Regions from separate parts of the Pseudomonas sp. St316 genome, predicted to be linked through region 2. Evidence: predicted binding sites of a transcription regulator. Region 2 holds the regulator's gene; each other region holds the start of a gene.
What was found. Region 2 encodes sigma-54, which starts transcription at its own class of promoters, with help from an activator protein. Its sites were predicted from a motif close to ANTGGCATNNANNTTGCTNT; they were not measured.
Positions count from the first base shown of each region.

Region 1: the regulator sigma-54 is predicted to act here: its motif matches at 2,463-2,482, upstream of KI237_RS22170 (flagellar basal body rod protein FlgF).
Region 3: the regulator sigma-54 is predicted to act here: its motif matches at 2,841-2,860, upstream of KI237_RS09630 (circularly permuted type 2 ATP-grasp protein).

Region 1 is NZ_AP021901.1:4,977,471-4,984,240, reverse strand. It holds gene KI237_RS22185 (ATP-grasp domain-containing protein) at 1-500, shown strand, start outside; gene KI237_RS22180 (metallophosphoesterase family protein) at 481-1,158, shown strand; gene rffA (dTDP-4-amino-4,6-dideoxygalactose transaminase) at 1,210-2,361, shown strand; gene KI237_RS22170 (flagellar basal body rod protein FlgF) at 2,537-3,274, shown strand; gene flgG (flagellar basal-body rod protein FlgG) at 3,324-4,109, shown strand; gene flgH (flagellar basal body L-ring protein FlgH) at 4,162-4,857, shown strand; gene KI237_RS22155 (flagellar basal body P-ring protein FlgI) at 4,903-5,973, shown strand; gene flgJ (flagellar assembly peptidoglycan hydrolase FlgJ) at 5,984-6,770, shown strand, end outside.
Region 2 is NZ_AP021901.1:5,630,861-5,637,630, forward strand. It holds gene KI237_RS25225 (KpsF/GutQ family sugar-phosphate isomerase) at 1-657, shown strand, start outside; gene KI237_RS25230 (KdsC family phosphatase) at 658-1,182, shown strand; gene lptC (LPS export ABC transporter periplasmic protein LptC) at 1,190-1,759, shown strand; gene lptA (lipopolysaccharide transport periplasmic protein LptA) at 1,746-2,294, shown strand; gene lptB (LPS export ABC transporter ATP-binding protein) at 2,294-3,019, shown strand; gene KI237_RS25250 (RNA polymerase factor sigma-54) at 3,184-4,677, shown strand; gene hpf (ribosome hibernation-promoting factor, HPF/YfiA family) at 4,754-5,062, shown strand; gene ptsN (PTS IIA-like nitrogen regulatory protein PtsN) at 5,075-5,539, shown strand; gene rapZ (RNase adapter RapZ) at 5,543-6,400, shown strand; gene KI237_RS25270 (HPr family phosphocarrier protein) at 6,416-6,691, shown strand.
Region 3 is NZ_AP021901.1:2,116,226-2,122,995, forward strand. It holds gene KI237_RS09605 (translation initiation factor 2) at 38-514, shown strand; gene KI237_RS09610 (YkgJ family cysteine cluster protein) at 663-917, shown strand; gene KI237_RS09615 (START domain-containing protein) at 972-1,580, shown strand; gene KI237_RS09620 (hypothetical protein) at 1,722-1,958, shown strand; gene KI237_RS09625 (ribonuclease E inhibitor RraB) at 2,160-2,501, shown strand; gene KI237_RS09630 (circularly permuted type 2 ATP-grasp protein) at 2,892-4,301, shown strand; gene KI237_RS09635 (alpha-E domain-containing protein) at 4,311-5,261, shown strand; gene KI237_RS09640 (transglutaminase family protein) at 5,258-6,061, shown strand; gene KI237_RS09645 (c-type cytochrome) at 6,132-6,770, opposite strand, start outside.

The sequences.
Region 1 (6,770 bases), 650 kb from region 2:
AAGGGCTGGTCTGGGTTCGTGAGGAGCGCGACTTTACGCCTCACGCGGCACTGCTCGGTGATTACCTCATGGCGCAACCTATCATTGGCAGCGCGGCCGACGAATTCACCGTGGCGGCGTTTGGCGATGGCAGCGGCGACACCGGTCCGATCATCGCCTTCCAGCGCAAGCTGGCCTCAGACGGTTCCACCGCCAAGGCTTGGGTGTATCAGGATGATTCGCTGGATCAGGTGGTTGGCAGGCTGTGCCGCGCCTTCAAACCGGTGGGGCCGACCAACTTGCAGTTCCGTCGTGGCATCGACGGCTCCTGGAGCCTGCTCGAGATCAATCCGCGAATATCCTCGACCAGTTCGATACGTCGCGCATTTGGCTACAACGAGGCGGCCATGTGTCTGGATCATTACCTCGACGGCAAGGCACCGGGCCGACCTACCCTTCGGAGTGGTTTCGCTGTTCGTTATATAGAGGACTTCATTGTCTATGATCGGGATCATTTCTGACGTACATGGCAATTACAGCGCCCTGCGGACAGTGCTTGACAAGCTTGATGAGCTGGGTGTGTCGCAGATTATCTGCCTGGGCGACACGGCTGGTTATTACAGTCAGGTCAATGAGTGTTGCGAGGCCCTGCGCGAGCGAAACATCTTCTCTGTGATGGGCAATCATGATTGGTATCTGGCCAGGAACGAGCGATGCCCGCGTTCCAATAGCGCCAATGCCTGCCTGGACTATCAACAAGGCATCATCACTGCGCAGAATCTGGCCTGGCTGGGATCGCTCCCGGAGCGCTCGACCCAGCATGAATTAAGCATCGTCCATGGCGGCTGGAACGATCCTCTGGACGAATATGTTCGACCCTCGCAAACGTATTTCGAGCCGTTGCCTGGCCGCTATTTCGCATCAGGTCATACCCATGTCCAGTACTTGTGGAGTGGCGAGGGCAAGGTCTATTGCAACCCCGGTTCAGTTGGTCAGCCGCGTGATGGTGACGCTCGGGCCGCTTTCGCGACCTGGGACGGTGAAACCTTCGCCCTGCATCGGATTGAATACGATATTGATGAAACTCAACAGGCCATGAAGAGGGCCGGATTTACCCCGTACTTCTACGAAAATCTAGAGACCGGTAGTCAGATCGGTGGGCGGATCAGTGCGGTTTGAGGTTTTGCGCTATGCGCCACTAATGTCCATGCCCACCCAGGGAAGTTTGCTATGAGCAACGAAACGATACTCTTCAATCGCCCGTATATGACCGGCAAAGAGCTGGATTACATCGCCCAGGCCAAATTCGGCAACATGCTCGCCGGTGATGGTCCGTTCACCAAGCGTTGTCACCGCTGGCTGGAGTCGCACACGGGTTGCAGCAAGGCATTGCTGACCCACTCCTGTACCGCTGCGCTGGAAATGGCCGCCTTGCTGCTGGACATCCAGCCTGGCGATGAAATCATCCTGCCTTCCTATACCTTTGTCTCCACGGCCAATGCATTTGTGTTGCGTGGCGCGGTGCCGGTTTTCGTCGATATACGTCCTGACACCTTGAACCTGGACGAGCGCCTGGTCGAGGCGGCGATCACAGCACGGACCAAAGCTATCGTGCCTGTCCATTACGCCGGGGTGGCCTGCGAGATGGACACTATCCTGGCTATTGCACGCAAGCATGGGCTGGCGGTGGTTGAAGACGCCGCGCAAGGGGTGATGTCAGCCTATAAAGGCCGAGCCTTGGGCAGTATCGGGGACCTTGGGGCATTCAGTTTTCATGAAACCAAGAACGTGATCTCGGGGGAGGGCGGGGCTTTGCTGGCCAATGACCCTGCAATGGCACTGCGAGCCGAGATCATCCGGGAAAAAGGTACCGATCGCAGTCGATTCTTCAGGGGCGAGGTGGACAAATACACCTGGCAAGAGGTGGGCTCCTCGTTTCTGCCTGGAGAAATGACTGCAGCGTTCCTCTGGGCGCAGTTGGAAGAAGCGCAAGCCATCACCCATCGCCGCCTGGCGATCTGGGACCATTACCATGCCGCCTTGGCGGGGCTTGAGCAGCAAGGGTTGCTTCGTCGTCCGATCGTTCCTGAAAATTGCCAGCACAATGCGCACATGTATTACGTGCTCCTAGCCCCGGGCGTGGAGCGCCAGGCTGTTCTCGAGGCACTCAAGAGCCACGCAATCTATGCGGTGTTCCATTACGTGCCGCTGCATTCATCCCCCGGTGGAGCGCGCTACGGGCGTGTGCATGGCGCAATGGATATTACCGATGGTTATTCCGAGCGGCTGTTGCGTTTGCCGCTATGGCTTGGTCTATCGGCAGATCAACAAGACCGGGTGGTAGATGTGCTCGGCGGTGCTTTGGCAGCCCTTGCCACTTAGCGGCATAACACCGCCGGTTTTTCGACTTCGACACAATTGCGCATTAGCCTCCGCACCCCCCAGAGCCCTTTGTTTTCCGGGCCTGGGCCCGCCAGAAAAAAGTTGGTCTGCAAATTGCTTAAGACTGTGCAACACAGCAGTGGGCGGCAAACGTCCGGCATGCAGAGGAACGACAGTGGACAAGTACCTTTATGTGGCAATGACCGGCGCCAGCCAGAACGCACTGGCACAGCGGGCTCATGCCAACAACCTGGCGAACATCTCCACCAACGGCTTTCAGAAAGACCTGGAGCAGGCGCGCTCGATGCCGGTGTTCGGCGACAGCTTTCCGGCGCGGGCCTTTGCCCTGTCCGAACGGCCTGCGACTGATTTCACTCCGGGTGCGCTGGTGGAAACCGGTCGTGACCTCGACGTCGCGGTGAGCGGGCCGGGCTGGATGGCCGTGCAGAACCCCGACGGCGGTGAAAGCTACGTGCGCACCGGCAGCCTCAATGTCGACGCCCTGGGCGTGTTGCGCGCCGGCAACGGCATGCCGGTGATGGGCAATGGTGGTCCGATCGCCGTGCCGCCAGAGCAGAAAATCGAAATCGGCCAGGACGGCACCATCAGCATCCGCGCCATGGGCGAAGGCCCGCGGGTGATGGCTGAAGTGGACCGCATCAAGCTGGTCAACCCGGACCTCAAGAACATGACCAAGGGCCTGGACGGTTCGATCCGGACCAAGGACGGCCAGCCGGCGCCCATCGACGCCAACGTGCAGTTGGTGTCGGGTTTCCAGGAAGCGAGCAACGTCAATGCCGTGGATGAGATGACCTCGGTGCTGGCCCTGGCCAAGCAGTTCGAGCTTCACGTCAAGATGATGAACACCGCCAAAGAAGGCGACGAGGCCATGGCTCGGGTCTTGCAGATCTAACCATTAACTAAAGCGTCGCGCCGAAAAACAGGCGTACGAGGAGAATCGAATGCTTCCGGCTCTATGGGTTGCCAAAACAGGTCTGTCCGCCCAGGACACCAACCTGACGACCATTTCCAACAACCTGGCGAACGTTTCGACCACGGGTTTCAAGCGTGATCGCGCCGAGTTCCAGGACCTGCTGTATCAAATAAAACGCCAGCCTGGCGCCCAGTCGACCCAGGACAGCGAACTGCCGTCGGGCCTGCAAGTGGGTACCGGTGTACGCATTGTCGGCACGCAGAAAAACTTTAACGCCGGCAGCCTGCAAACCACCGAGCAGCCGCTGGACATGGCCATCGACGGTCGCGGTTTCTTCCAGATCCTGCAGCCGGACGGCACCACGTCCTACACCCGTGACGGTACCTTCCACCTCGACTCCAACGGCCAGATCGTCAACGCCAGCGGTTTCGCCCTGGAGCCGGCCGTCATCATCCCGAACGATGCCCAGACCTTTACCGTGGGCCGTGACGGCACCGTATCCATCACCGTGGCGGGCAACCCGGCCGCCCAGGTGATCGGCAACCTGCAGACCGCCGACTTCATCAACCCGGCCGGCCTGCAAGCGGTGGGCAACAACCTGTTCCTGGAGACCGCTGCCAGCGGCGCGCCGCAGATCGGCACCCCGGGCCTGAACGGTTTCGGCACCACGCTGCAGAACACCCTGGAAACCTCCAACGTGAGCACGGTTGAAGAGATGGTCAACATGATCACCACCCAGCGCGCCTACGAGATGAACTCCAAGGTGATCTCCACCGCCGACCAGATGCTTTCGTTCGTTACGCAGAATCTGTAATCACTTCTATAGGGCGGCCTCAAAGCCGCCTGCAACACCGAGAGGTAGGGTCATGAAACGCTTTGTATTTGTACTGGCACTGAGTGGAGTCACCGCGCTCGCCGGCTGCGTCGGGCCAACTCCCAGGCCCAATGACCCGTATTACGCCCCGGTGTTGCCGCGCACGCCGTTGCCGGCTGCGGCCAACAATGGCTCGATCTACCAGGCCGGTTTCGAACAGAACCTGTACAGCGACCGCAAGGCCTTCCGGGTCGGTGACATCATCACCATCACTCTGAATGAGCGGACCCAGGCCAGCAAGAACGCCAACTCGCAAATGGACAAGACCAGCAACACCAGTGTCGGCCTGACGTCGTTGTTCGGTTCCAGCCTGACCACCAACAACCCGATCGGTGGCAACGACCTGAGCCTCAACGCCGGGTACAACTCTGATCGGGCCACCAAGGGTGACAGCAAGTCCGGCCAGAGCAACAGCCTGACCGGCTCTATTACCGTGACCGTCGCCGATGTGTTGCCCAACGGCATCATCGTCGTGCGCGGCGAGAAGTGGCTGACGCTCAACACCGGTGACGAGCTGGTGCGCATCGCCGGCATGGTTCGCGCCGACGACATCGCCACCGACAACACCGTTTCCTCGACCCGTGTGGCCGATGCGCGCATCACTTACTCGGGCACCGGTGCCTTTGCCGATGCGAGTCAGCCGGGTTGGTTCGACCGTTTCTTCCTCAGCCCGAAGTTCCCTTTCTAGGTGGCCCAGTTGAATCTTAAGCAGCTGTTGATCGGTGCCCTGGTGATGTCCGCGGCCTTTAGCGCTCAGGCCGAGCGTTTGAAGGACATCGCCAGCATTTCCGGCGTGCGTTCCAACCAGTTGATCGGCTATGGCCTGGTCGTGGGGCTGAACGGTACCGGTGACCAGACCACCCAGACCCCGTTCACCCTGCAGACCTTCAACAACATGTTGTCGCAGTTCGGCATCAAGGTGCCGGCCGGTTCCGGCAACGTCCAGTTGAAAAACGTCGCGGCGGTGTCGATCAGTGCCGATCTGCCGGCGTTCGCCAAGCCTGGCCAACAAGTGGATATCACCGTCTCGTCCATCGGTAACTCCAAGAGCCTGCGCGGTGGCACCTTGTTGCTGACGCCGCTCAAGGGTATCGACGGCAACGTCTACGCCGTCGCCCAGGGCAACCTGGTAGTGGGCGGTTTCGATGCCGAGGGCCGCGACGGTTCGAAGATCACCGTCAACGTTCCGTCGGCCGGTCGAATCCCTGGCGGTGCGTCGGTGGAACGTGCGGTGCCGAGCGGTTTCAACCAGGGCAACAGCCTGACGCTGAACCTCAACCGTTCCGACTTCACCACCGCCAAGCGCATCGTCGACAAAATCAACGACATGCTGGGCCCAGGCGTGGCCCAGGCCCTCGACGGCGGCTCGATCCGCGTCACCGCGCCACTGGATCCGAGCCAGCGGGTCGACTACCTGTCGATCCTGGAAAACCTTGAGGTCGACCCGGGCCAGGCGGTGGCGAAAGTCATCATCAACTCGCGCACCGGTACCATCGTGATCGGCCAGAACGTCAAGGTATCTCCGGCCGCCGTGACCCACGGCAGCCTGACCGTGACCATCACCGAAGACCCGATCGTCAGCCAGCCGGGCCCGTTGTCCAACGGCCAGACCGCCGTGGTGCCGCGCTCGCGGGTCAATGCCGCCCAGGAAGCCAAGCCGATGTTCAAGTTCGGCCCGGGCACCACCCTGGATGAAATCGTCCGGGCGGTGAACCAGGTCGGCGCTGCACCAGGCGACTTGATGGCGATCCTCGAAGCCTTGAAGCAGGCCGGCGCGTTGCAAGCCGACCTGATCGTGATTTGAGGGACGAGCCATGGATATGCGCAAGGGCGCTTTGACCAGCGGGGATTCGGGTTCCTATTCCGACCTGAACCGCTTGAACCAGCTCAAGGTTGGCGACAAGAACAGCGACGGCAACCTGCGTAAAGTGGCGCAGGAATTCGAGTCGCTGTTCCTCGGCGAAATGCTCAAGTCCATGCGTTCGGCCACAGAGGCCTTGGGCAAGGACAACCCCATGAATACGCCCGAGGCCAAGCAGTACCAGGAAATGTACGACCAGCAGTTGGCCGTTTCCATGTCCCGCGAAGGCGGTGGTATCGGCCTGGCCGATGTGCTGCTGCGCCAGATGTCCAAGAACAAACCACTGGCACCCGGTGAGGCCGCGACGTTGTCGGCGGCCAAACAGCAAGAGGCCTTGGACAAGGTCGCCAAGGCGCCAGTGCCGACACCGGTGGCTGCCGGGACCCTGCCTGGCGACGGTCCGTTGTCGCGTACCAATGGCCAGCGCCCGTTGTGGGCGTCGCGTGCCGTGAGTGCGCCGCAAGGGGCCGAAGGCGTCCACCGCAACGACATGGAATTGCTCAACCAGCGCCGCCTGGCCCTGCCGCCGAAACTGGCCGATCGCCTGCTCGCCGGGCTGGTGCCTTCGGCGGCGGCCAATACCGATGTGCCTGCGCAGAACCTGCTGCCGGATCGTGCCGTCGCCGCCGTCAAGCCAGCGACTGGCGAACTGGGCAACGGCGATTGGCTGGCCGCGCTCAAGGCCGCCGATTCCAAACCGGATATGCAGGTCTATGGCCGTGCTGTCGCGCAGCCGCCAC
Region 2 (6,770 bases):
ATCATCACGCTGCTGCCGCTGATCAAGCGCCTGGGCATCCAGTTGATCAGCATGACCGGCAACCCGGACTCGCCGCTGGCCAAGGCCGCCGAAGTGAACCTCAATGTTCATGTCGAACACGAAGCCTGCCCGCTGAACCTGGCACCGACCTCCTCCACCACCGCCGCATTGGTCATGGGCGACGCCCTGGCCGTGGCGCTGCTGGAGGCCCGCGGCTTCACCGCGGAAGATTTCGCCTTTTCCCACCCCGGTGGCGCCCTCGGCCGTCGCCTGCTGCTGAAAGTCGAAAATGTGATGCACGCAGGCCAGGAGTTGCCGCAAGTGCTGCGCGGCACGCTGCTCAAGGACGCGCTCATGGAGATGACCCGCAAGGGGCTGGGCATGACGGTGGTCCTGGAGGCCGACGGCAAGCTCGCGGGAATCTTCACCGACGGCGACCTGCGCCGCACCCTGGACCGCACCATCGACATCCACAGTGCGACCATCGAGCAAGTCATGACGCCTCACGGCAAGACCGCCCGCGCCGAGATGCTCGCCGCCGAGGCCCTGAAAATCATGGAAGACCACAAGATCAGCGCCCTGGTGGTCGTCGACGACGAAGACCGTCCGGTGGGCGCCCTGAACATGCACGATTTGCTGCGTGCGGGAGTCATGTAAATGAACACAGACCTGTTGCAACGCGGCCAAGCCATCAAGCTGGCGGTGTTCGATGTCGACGGCGTACTGACCGACGGTCGCCTGTACTTCCTTGAAGACGGCAGCGAGTTCAAGACGTTCAACACCCTCGACGGCCAAGGCATCAAGATGTTGATGGCTGCCGGCGTGCAGACCGCTATCATCAGCGGCCGCAAGACCCCAGTGGTCGAGCGACGCGCCAAGAACCTCGGCATCCCACACCTTTACCAGGGGCGCGAAGACAAACTGGTGGTGCTGGACGAGCTTCTGGGTCAACTCAACCTAAGCTATGAACAGGTGGCCTACCTGGGTGACGACCTGCCAGACCTGCCCGTGATTCGCCGGGTCGGCCTGGGCATGGCGGTCGCCAACGCGGCCAGCTTCGTCCGCGAGCACGCCCACGGCGTCACCACAGCGCGAGGCGGTGAAGGTGCGGCCCGCGAATTCTGTGAACTGATCCTGCGCGCCCAGGGCCGCCTCGAAGCGGCCAACGCCGCGTACCTGTGAGCCATTTATGCTGAGCAAGAAGATTCGCACCATTGTGGTGTTCGGTTGTATCGCGGCGATTTTTGCTGCGGTGGGCTACTGGAACATCAGCCCTGAACGGTTTCTCGACCAGCCTGCGGCCCAGGTCGAGGAAAAGATCGACTGGTACGCGACCAACACGCATACCCTGCAGTACCTGCCCGACGGTAAAGTGCAATACGAGATGACGTCCGACAAGGTCGACCACGTAAAGGCCACTGACATTACGCTGGTCACCAAGCCCGACCTGAACATGTTCCGCGGCACCGAATTTCCGTGGCATGTGCAGAGCGAGCACGCCGAGGTCAATTCCGGCGGCACCGAAGTGGAACTGATCGACTCGGTGCGCGTTGCCCGAACCGACGAGAAAAACCGTACGACCATCATCACCAGCACGCGCATGACCGTGTTCCCACAGCAACAATATGCGCAGACCGAGCAACCCGTTAGAATCGACGGCGCTGGGGGTGTATCGACCGGCACGGGAATGAAAGCGTATTTGAAGGAAAGCAGGATACACCTGCTATCGAACGTAAGAGGACAGTATGAAGCTCGCTAAAACCCTCCCTATTTTGCTCAGTCTGGGCGCAGCACTGGGAAGCGCGAGCGCCTGGGCTCTTCCCGACGACCGCAACCAGCCTATCCGCATCCAGGCTGACGATGCCCAGCTCGACGACAAGAATGGCGTCGCCACCTATAAAGGCGACGTGATCATCACCCAGGGCTCGATGAAGGTCACCGGCAATACCGTGACCATCACCCGCACCCCGTCCGGCGACATCGACGTAGTCACCTCGGTGGGCAACCTGGCCTATTTCGAGCAGCTGCAAACCGCAGGCGATACCAAGCCTGTGCAGGGCTACGGGATCACCATCCAGTACCACGCCTCCCAGGATCGCGTGGTCCTGATCGACCGCGCCAAGGTCGTCGACAAGGACAACAACGTGACCCAAGGCGAGAAAATCGTCTACGACACCAACAAGAAACTCGCCAGCGCCGGTCGCGCCACCGGCAGCAAGGTGACCGAGTCGCGTCCGCGGATCGACATGGTGATCCAACCGAAAAAGAAAACCGACGAGCAGAAGGCCCAGTAATGGCAACTCTGAAAGCTCAGCATCTGGCCAAGAGCTACAAGAGCCGTCAAGTCGTGCGCGATGTCAGCCTGTCCATCGACAGCGGCCAGATCGTCGGCCTGCTCGGCCCCAACGGCGCGGGCAAGACCACCTGCTTCTACATGATCGTCGGCCTGGTCCAGGCCGATCAGGGTCGCGTGCTGATCGACGACCTGGATGTCAGCCACCAGCCAATGCACGGTCGGGCGAAGGCAGGTATCGGCTATTTGCCGCAAGAAGCGTCGATTTTCCGCAAACTGTCGGTTGCCGACAACATCATGGCAATCCTCGAGACCCGCAAGGAACTCGACAAGGCCGGTCGTCGCCAGGAGCTGGAAAGCCTGCTACAGGAATTCCACATCAGTCATATTCGCGACAACCTGGGCATGAGCCTGTCCGGTGGCGAGCGCCGTCGCGTGGAAATCGCCCGCGCCCTGGCCACCGCACCGAAGTTCATCCTGCTCGACGAACCGTTCGCCGGCGTGGACCCCATCTCGGTGGGCGACATCAAGCAGATCATCCATCACCTCAAGGCCAAGGGGATCGGCGTGCTGATCACCGACCACAACGTGCGCGAGACGCTGGATATCTGCGAAACCGCCTACATTGTCAACGACGGCCAACTGATCGCCGAAGGCGATTCGGCAGCCATCCTGGCCAATGACCTGGTCAAGGAAGTGTATCTGGGCCATGAGTTCCGCCTGTAAGCACAAGTGTCTGGCGAATTGCCCGAGCGTCGTTTAATTTTATTATGGCGACGCTCTAGGCAAACACTTCAGTTTCAGGCATATAATTTGCTTAAGTTTGGCGCCTCGGCGCCCTGTAGTGGATGGCGCATGTGCGCCGGCGAATAAGGTGTTAAGCCCCTGCCATGAAACCATCGCTAGTCTTGAGAATGGGCCAGCAGCTGACGATGACACCGCAGCTGCAACAGGCCATCCGCCTGCTCCAATTGTCGACCCTGGACCTGCAACAGGAAATCCAGGAGGCCCTGGAGTCCAATCCGATGCTCGAACGCCAGGAAGAAGGCGACGACTTCGACAACACCGACCCGCTGGCCGACAACGTCGAGCAGAAGACCAACACCGAAATCCCTGAACCGGCCTACCAGGAAACCGCCCCGACGGTGGACAACCTCGAGGATGGCGAATGGAACGAACGCATCCCCAACGAACTGCCGGTGGACACGGCCTGGGACGACGTCTACCAGACCAGCGCCAGCAGCCTGCCGAGCAGCGATGACGACGAGTGGGACTTCACCACCCGCACCTCTGCTGGCGAAAGCCTGCAAAGCCATCTGCTGTGGCAGTTGAACCTGGCGCCGATGTCCGATACCGATCGCCTGATCGCCGTGACCCTGATCGATTGCATCAACAACCAGGGCTACCTGGACGAGACCCTCGAGGAAATCCTCGAGGCCTTCGACCCCGAGCTCGACATCGAGCTGGACGAGATCGAAGCCGTCCTTCATCGCATCCAGCAGTTCGAACCAGCCGGCATCGGCGCCCGCAACCTGGGCGAATGCCTGTTGCTGCAACTGCGCCAGTTGTCCGCCAAGACACCCTGGTTGGCCGAAGCCAAGCGCCTGGTCACCGATTACATCGACCTGTTGGGTGGCCGCGACTACAGCCAACTGATGCGTCGCATGAAGCTCAAGGAAGATGAGCTGCGCCAGGTCATCGAACTGGTGCAGAGCCTCAATCCGCGCCCCGGCTCGCAGATCGAATCCACCGAGCCCGAATATGTGGTCCCCGACGTGATCGTGCGCAAGCACAATGATCGCTGGCTGGTGGAGCTCAACCAGGAGTCGATGCCCAAGCTGCGGGTCAACGCCCAGTACGCCGGCTTTGTGAAGCGCGCCGACACCAGCGCCGACAACACCTTCATGCGCAACCAGTTGCAGGAAGCGCGCTGGTTCATCAAGAGCCTGCAAAGCCGCAACGAAACCCTGATGAAAGTGGCCACCCAGATCGTCGAGCATCAGCGCGGCTTCCTGGAGTACGGCGATGAAGCGATGAAACCGTTGGTCCTGCATGACATTGCCGAGGCGGTGGGCATGCACGAGTCGACGATTTCCCGGGTAACCACCCAGAAATTCATGCATACCCCTCGGGGCATCTATGAATTGAAATACTTTTTCTCCAGCCACGTCAGCACCTCCGAAGGCGGCGAATGCTCGTCCACGGCCATCCGCGCGATCATCAAAAAACTGGTGGCTGCGGAAAATCAGAAAAAGCCGTTGAGTGACAGCAAGATCGCTGGTTTACTGGAGGCACAAGGCATTCAGGTGGCCCGCCGTACCGTCGCCAAATACCGCGAATCCCTCGGGATCGCGCCTTCGAGCGAACGCAAGCGGTTGATGTAACAGGCCACGCCACAGCGTTCCAGTGGCAGGCATTTCTGCCTGCCGCTTTATGCACTGGCAACGAAGGAGAAGCTGTATGCAAGTCAAGATCAGTGGACACCAACTGGAAGTGACCGAACCCCTGCGCATCTACGTCGGCGAAAAGCTCGACCGATTGGAGAGGCATTTCGACAAGATCACCAACGTGCAAGTCACGATGACCGTCGAGAAGCTGCTGCAGAAAATCGAAGCCACGCTGCATATTCCCGGCGGACAAGTGGTCGCCAACGCAGAGCACACAGACATGTATGCCGCGATTGACCTGCTGACCGACAAGCTGGATCGCCAACTCAAAAAGCATAAGGAAAAGACCCAGAGCCTCCTCCAGGGCGCAACCGGTCGTTAACCCCCCCAATCCATGATCCGACTAGAAACCATCCTGACCCCCGGCCGTTCCCAAGTGAACGCGCCGGGCGGCAGTAAAAAGAAAGCCCTCGAACACATTGCCAACCTGATCCACCGCGAGGTGCCGGATCTGGAAATGCAGGACGTCTTCGAGGCCCTCGTTGCCCGTGAAAAACTCGGTTCCACCGGTTTTGGCAACGGCATCGCCATTCCCCACTGCCGTCTCAAGGGTTGTGCCGCGCCGATCAGCGCGCTGTTGCACCTTGAAACCGCTATAGATTTCGACGCCATCGACGGCGCCCCGGTCGACCTGCTTTTTGTATTGCTGGTACCGGAGGCAGCGACCGATGCGCACCTTGAGCTGCTGCGCCAGATTGCCAGCATGCTGGACCGCAAGGAAGTGCGCGAAAAACTGCGCAGCGCACCGAGTAACGAAGCTTTGTACCAGGTTGTCCTGGACGAGCAGAACGGTCATTAAAAAATGCGCATGATCATTGTCAGTGGCCGCTCCGGCTCCGGTAAAAGCACGGCCCTCAACGTGCTTGAGGACAGCGGCTACTATTGCATCGACAACCTGCCCGCCGGCCTGCTGCCGGAACTGGCCGAGCGCGCCCTGATCCACACCGAGTTGGCGCAGCCGCTGGTGGCGGTGTCCATCGATGCGCGTAACCTGCCAAGCCACCTGTCGCGTTTTCCTGAACTGCTCGAGGAAGTGCGCAGCCGGCATATCCAGTGCGACGTGCTGTACCTGGATGCCGATGAAGAGACACTGCTCAAGCGCTTTTCCGAAACCCGCCGGCGCCACCCGCTGAGCAATGCCAACCGCTCCCTGGCCGAAGCCATCGAGGATGAAAGCCAGCTACTGGGGCCGATCGCCGATCTGGCAGACCTGAAGGTCAACACCACGCACCTGAACCTGTATCAGTTGCGTGACACGATCAAGCTGCGCCTGCTCAACCAACCCGAGCCGGGCACGGCGTTCCTGGTGGAGTCGTTCGGTTTCAAGCGTGGCATGCCCGTAGACGCCGACCTGGTGTTCGATGTGCGTTGCCTGCCCAACCCTTATTGGAAACCGGAATTGCGCGCGCAGTCCGGGCTCGACCAACCGGTGATCGACTACCTGGCCGCCCAGCCGGATGTCGAGGAAATGTACCAGGACATCTCCAGCTACCTGCTCAAATGGCTGCCCCGCTTTGCGGCGAGCAACCGTGCCTATGTCACGATCGCCATCGGCTGTACCGGCGGCCATCACCGCTCCGTCTACCTGACCGAACGCCTGGGTCAGCTCCTGCAACAATCCCTGAAGAACGTCCAGGTTCGCCACCGCGACCTCAGCTAAAGGATTCACATCGCGATGCCTGCTCAGGAAATTGAAATCATCAACAAGCTGGGTTTGCATGCCCGAGCGTCGGCCAAGTTCGTCGGAGTCGCGGGCCAGTTCAAGGACACCACCATCAGGGTTGGCCGCACACCCGAGACCGCGGTCGACGGTAAAAGCATCATGGCGATGATGATGCTCGCCGCCGGCAAGGGCACCAAGATTCACCTGAGCACTGAAGGGGAGCAAGCGCAGGAAGCGATGGATGCCCTGGTGGACCTGATCAACCGATACTTCGACGAAGGCGAATAACGGATTCAGGACTCGAGTCGAACTTGTTGTGGCCAGAAGATTTTTGTGGGAGCAAAGCTTGCTCGCGCTGAACGATAAC
Region 3 (6,770 bases), 3.3 Mb from region 2:
GAGCATGGGGGTCCTTGCCGTTACTGCCGTTGTTTCTATGAAAGCCATTGTTCCTGCTGCCTGGGTTTTGATCGGCCTGTTAAGCGCCTTCCACATGGGGGGCGTCGTCGCGGCAGCCCCAGCGCAGGAAAAACCGACCGCCAGCGCCACGAAGGATGCGCCGAAAAAAAACGCAGTGGCCAAGAAGCCTTCTGCCAAGAAGGCGGCACCCGCGAAGAAGAAACGCGCGCCCATCGCCTCCAAGAGCAAATCCGCCCACGAGGTCGCCAAGACCCCATTGCCGCCGGCCAAGCTGGATTTGAGCCTGCCTCAGGAGATGGTCGAGAAACTGCAACCACCGGGGAAGGTGGTGCAGTCCAAGCGTGAGCCGCTCTTGCCGTCGATGTTCGGCGAGAAACCCGGGCCGTTTCAGCTCAATGGCCGTTTGTTGAGCAATGAAATGCAGCTGCCACTGCGCAATCAGGAGCGCAATGAGGTGGAAGGCGCGGCGCTGGACTTCGAATTCAAGCAATAAACCTTCGGCAGGCCTGCAGTTCGTCGCTGACCATTCGGTCATCCCACCTTGGGCAAAAAAACACGCAGACGGTAATTTAAAACGAGTGTTTTAGCCGTTACTCTGTGTTCTGTTACTAACCATTACCTGTCGTGAGGATGTTGTCGTCGTGAAATGCCGTGAAGGCTGTGGCGCCTGTTGCATCGCCCCCTCCATCAGCTCACCTATCCCTGGCATGCCCCAAGGCAAACCGGCGGGAGAACGTTGCGCGCAATTGTCGGTCGATAACCTGTGCCGGATCTTCGGCCAGCCGGAGCGTCCGGCAGTGTGCTCGGCGTTCGAGGCCGATATCGAGGTTTGCGGCAGCAGCAGTGAAGAGGCCATCCGGCTGATCGGTTGGTGGGAACAAATCACGGCAGCGTAATGAGTCAATGAACGGATCCTAACTGAACGAACTTGGACAATAAGGAAAAGAACTATGGGTTCGCTGCATCGTATGGCTGTGTTGTGTGGGTTGACCGTATTGCTGGCAACGGCCACCGCTCAGGCAGAGGATTGGCAGGTTGCCAAGGAAAAGGACGGTATCAAGGTTTCCCTCAGTGAGGTGACGGGCTCCAAATACAAGGCCTACCGTGGCGTGACGGTGATGAAAACCACCATGGCCAAGCTGCGGGCCCTGCAGGAAGACGTTCCCGGCGCCTGCGCCTGGATTCATGAATGCAAGAGCCAGAAACTGCTCAAGCACGAAGGTAATCAGAGCTGGACCTACACCCGGTTCAACACGCCATGGCCGGTGACGGCTCGGGACTCGGTGCTGGAAGTCACCACCGAGGAGGGCGCCGATGGCAGCCTGACCCGCAAGCTCAAGGGCGTGCCGAAATACCTGCCTGAAGAGCAAGGGTTCGTGCGAGTGACCCAGGTTGACGGTTTCTGGAAGTTCACGCCAAAGGGCGCTGACCAGATCGAAGTGACCTACCAGGTCCACACCGAACCAGGGGGGGACGTACCGTCCTGGCTGGCGAACAAGTTCGTGGTGGATGCGCCGTTCAACACCTTGAAAGCCCTGAAGGAACGCGCCGAAAACTGATCGGCCACGGCTTCATACCTGGAGACCGCCCCTGAGGCGGTCTTTTCATGTGTGCCGTCCAGACGCCCGGGGGAACGATTGTCCGGCCCTCAATGTCGAGATAAAGGTAAGCCAGGCCCTGAATTGATCAAGGAGACACCGATGCAAAAGTGGGAAATCACTTTCGTGGATGATCATGGCGAAGCCATCGCCGAGCAGTTCGACTACGAGCAGGAGCCTACGATGGAGCAGGCTGCACAACTGATTCGCGAAAAATTGCTGCCCGTTTCCGCCCAACTGGACCTCAACGACCTGGAAGGTCGCACTGAAGATCCCACCGTCAAGAACCTCAAGTCCCAGCACAGTATCGAAATCATCAGCATTACACCGATTTCATGAAACGGTGGCTGGTCTCGCTTGGCAGTGGCCACCACTTGCGGCTACTCTGCAACTGAGATCAGCGAAAGGATCGCCAAGGTCCGGTCTTGTCAGCTACATGCTTGTGTCCCGACGGTCATTTGATGCCGTATCGCTTGCAGCCTTGAGGCTTCACGCACGGGAAGACGGAAAGTCTATCCATCGGTTCTAGGAGGACGTTTCATGAGCACAGCCTATCAAGAAGACATCAGCACCAGCGTATTGCGCCGCATGAAAGAAGGCGGTTTCGATTTTTCCCGATTCCATCCCATTGAGTTCTACGCCATTTTCCCGGACGAGGAGCGGGCGCGCAGGGCGGCAGGTCATTTTCGGGGAGAGTCGTTGAACGCGCAGATCAGTGCACGGGACGACGGGGCTTGGTCATTGGAACTGAGCCGGGTGATGTACGCCACTTACGATGACATTGGCGACTTCGAGCAAGACTTTGAGGCAGTCGTCGAACCCTTGGGTGGTGTGATCGAGGGCTGGGGTGTCAAGCAAGAGATCCGACGCCTGCAGGCCTGACAGTTACTCACCGCAACCACAGCAACGGCTGACCTTTGTGTCGGCCGTTTTCATGTCTGTGAGCTCACCGGGAATCCCGGTGGGAGCCGAGCTTGCTCGCGATGGCGGCTGCACTGCCACCCTTATTCCCCGCTGACACACCGCAATCACTTCCCCAGGTTTTGTACCTAACTGTATCCAGATCAAGCTGCGTCGTTTTTCCGTGACTATGCTCAGCAGAGCGACGCCCCTGCGTCGCAATGAAGCGGGGGGCAGCGGGGCGCGGGCATTTGCTGCACTACAAAAGTGCACGGCCTGTTGGAGGAGAATCCAACCCGTTGATCATAAAGCGTTTATGCCGATGGCACGGGGCTTGCGAAGCCTTGCTGCCAGGGTGACAAGGAGTACGGCATGATCCGCAGCGGTTTTGATGAAATGTACGATGCCAGCGGCCAGGTCCGCCCGCATTACCAGGCGTTTGCCCGCTGGCTGGCTGAAACGCCTGACGAGCTGCTGGCGCAACGCAGGCGCGAAGCCGACCTGTTGTTTCATCGTGCTGGCATTACGTTCACGCTCTACGGGGACGAGCAAGGGACCGAGCGCCTGATCCCTTTCGACACGATCCCGCGCAGCATTCCGGCCAGTGAATGGCGGGTGGTCGAACGCGGCTGCATCCAGCGGGTCAAGGCGCTGAACATGTTCCTGGCCGACCTCTACCATGAACAACGGATCATCCGGGCCGGGATCATCCCCGCCGAACAGGTGCTGGCCAACGAGCAGTACCAACTGGCGATGCAGGGGCTTGATCTGCACCGTGACATCTATGCCCACATTTGCGGTGTCGATCTGGTTCGCGACGGTGACGGCACGTACTACGTGCTCGAAGACAATCTTCGTACGCCCAGCGGCGTCAGCTACATACTCGAAGACCGCAAGATGATGATGCGCCTGTTCCCCGAACTGTTCGCCGCCCAGCGCATCGCCCCCATCGACCATTATCCGAACCTGCTGCTCGACACCCTGAAAAGCTCCAGCCCGCTGGACGATCCCAGTGTCGTGGTGCTCACGCCGGGGCGTTTCAACAGCGCGTTCTTCGAGCACGCGTTCCTGGCCCGGGAGATGGGCGTGGAGTTGGTGGAAGGCGCCGACCTGTTCGTGCGCGATGACAAGGTGTTCATGCGCACCACCGACGGCCCAAAAGCGGTGGATGTGATCTACCGTCGCCTCGACGACGCGTTCCTTGACCCACTGGCCTTCAATCCGGACTCGATGCTCGGGGTGCCGGGCCTGTTGTCCTCCTACCGTTCCGGCAACGTGGTGCTGGCCAATGCCATCGGCACGGGTGTGGCGGACGACAAGTCGGTGTACCCGTTCGTCACCGACATGATCCGTTTTTACCTGGACGAAGAGCCGATCCTGAAGAACGTCCCGACATGGCAATGTCGTAATCCTGCCGAGCTGTCCCACGTATTGGCGAATCTTCCCGACCTGGTGGTCAAGGAAACCCAGGGCTCCGGCGGTTATGGAATGCTGGTGGGGCCGGCCGCGACGACGGCGCAGATCGATGCCTTTCGCGAGCGGATCAAGGCCAAGCCGCACGCCTACATCGCTCAGCCGACGCTGTCGCTCTCGACCTGCCCGACCTTTGTCGAAAACGGTATCGCCCCGCGCCACATCGACCTGCGGCCGTTTGTGCTGTCGGGGCGCGAGACCCGCGTGGTGCCTGGCGGGCTGACGCGGGTGGCGCTGCGCGAAGGCTCCCTGGTGGTGAATTCATCCCAGGGCGGTGGGACCAAGGACACTTGGGTCGTTGAGGATTGAGGAGCTGCCATGCTGAGTAGAACCGCCTCGGACCTGTACTGGATGTCGCGCTACCTGGAGCGCGCGGAAAACCTCGCACGGATGCTCGACGTCAGCTATTCGTTGTCACTGATGCCCCAGGACGGGCGTGGCGACGGCCTGCACGAGCTGGCCATGCCATTGCTGATCACCGGCACGCTGGATGATTACCTGGAGCGACACGGTGAGCTGCACGCCGAACGCCTGCTGCATTTCTTTGCCCTGGAAGCAGCCAACCCGGCCAGTATCTACAGCTGCCTCGGCGCCGCGCGAGCCAGTGCCCACGCGGTACGTGGGCGAATCACCGCCGACATGTGGGAGAACATCAACGCCACCTGGCTGGAAATTCGCGGTATCGCCGAGCAAGGCTTGAATCGCTACGGCATGAGCCGTTTCTGTGAGTGGATCAAGGAGCGATCCCACCTGTTTCGCGGTGCAACCTACGGCACCATCATGCGCAACGACGCGTTCCGCTTCATTCGCCTGGGGACCTTCATCGAAAGGGCCGACAACACCCTGCGCTTGCTCGACGCCCGCTACGAAATGGCCGGTGACCAGGCCGACACGGTCAGCGATGGCACGGCCCACGCGTATTACCAATGGAGCGCCTTGTTGCGGGCCTTGTCGTCCTTCGAGGCCTACACCGAGATCTACCGTGACGCCCCGGGCTCTCGCCATGTGGCTGAGTTGCTGCTGTTGCGCGCCGATGTGCCGCGTTCGCTGCGCGCCTGTACCGAAGAAATCAACCAGATCCTCGCGAGCCTGCCGGGCACCAACGGTCGGCAGGCACAACGGTTGGCGGCGGAAATGGACGCACGCCTGCGCTACACCGGCATCAATGAAATCCTCGACGGGGGCCTGCATGCCTGGCTCACCGAATTCATCCCACTGGTCCGTGAACTGGGCAATGCCATTCACAGTTCCTACCTGGAGGTCATATGAGACTCTCGATCAGCCATGAAACGGCCTACCACTATGAAGATCAGGTGCGCGCCAGCATCCAGTACCTGCGCCTGACGCCCCACGACAGCGAACGCCAGCATGTGCTGAGCTGGCAGCTGGATTTGCCACGGCCGGTGCGGGCGCAGCTGGACCCGTTCGGCAACATCCTTCACGTACTGACCCTGGACGAACCCCACGAAACGGTCATCATCGGCGCCCGCGGACAGGTGGATATCGATCCGTCGCGTGAAGCCGAGCACGAGAGCCAGTCAGCGCTGCCGTTCCTGCGCTTCACCCGGTTGACCGAGGCGGACGAGGCCCTTCGAACCTTCGCCGCGCAGCAGTGCCAGCAGCGTCGCGATCGCACGGCGCTGATCGACCTGATGCACGGGCTGAACCAGCACATGATCTACACCCCCGGCACCACTGAGGTGGAGACCAGTGCGGCCCAGGCTTTCGCCGGTCGTAGCGGGGTGTGCCAGGATCACACCCACGCCTTCCTCGCCTGCGCCCGCAGCCTGGGGGTGCCGGCGCGGTATGTCTCGGGGTATCTGTTCAGCGAAGAGAGCGAACACCTGGCAAGCCATGCCTGGGCGGAGGCCTGGCTTGACGACGCCTGGTACAGCTTTGACGTGACCAACCAACTGGCCCGTCCGGAGCGACACCTGAAGCTGGCTGTGGGCCTGGATTACCTGGATGCCTGCCCGGTGCGTGGCATGCGCCGCGGCGGCGGTTGCGAGCAGATGCATGCCAAGCTGGTCGTGACACCGGCGCCGGTAATCACGGTGCAACAACAATAACTGGCGACTCATTCAATGTGGCGAGGGGATTTATCCCCTCACAGAGGTCATATGTGCCGCATACGCAGGCCTACTGGCCCTGCGGTGTTTTACGTCCGGCCATATGCTTCAAGTAACCCACCAGCAAATCCAGCTCCGAATCCGGCAGCACCGCTGCCGAGAACCCGGGCATCTTGCCCTGGGGCCAGTGACGCATCGCTTGCGGGTCGCGAATGTAGCGCTTGAGGAAATCCCCGGAGAAGTATTCGGTCGGGTTGAAAGGAATGTTCAGGTCAGGGCCGAACTGAGCGTCGCCTGCGCCATTGAGCCGATGACACGCCAGGCAGTTTTTCTGGAACAGCTCGAAACCTTTATTGACCGGGTCGTCCTTGGCCAGGTTGGGCGCCGGGAGCAGCGCCGGGAAACGTTCGGCCACGGCCGGAAGACGCTTGATGGTCGCCACTGCGTAGGGCCATTGCTCCGGGCTGATGTGACCCGCCTGCGGATCGGTCCAGACCAGGTAGAAAGGCCCGGCGCTGTGCTTGCCTTCCCCCAGCGACGGCCAGGGCTTGGCCGGGTCCTCGATCGCCAGCCAGGCCCGGGCCCCACTCTTGTTGAGTAACGGTGCCGCGGGCATTTCGGCAGCGAAGCCATCCAGGGCAACGGCTTGTAGATGGTCGTCCGCTTGGACGCCCGTCAACAGTGCCGTCAGCGGTACGGCTCGATAGCT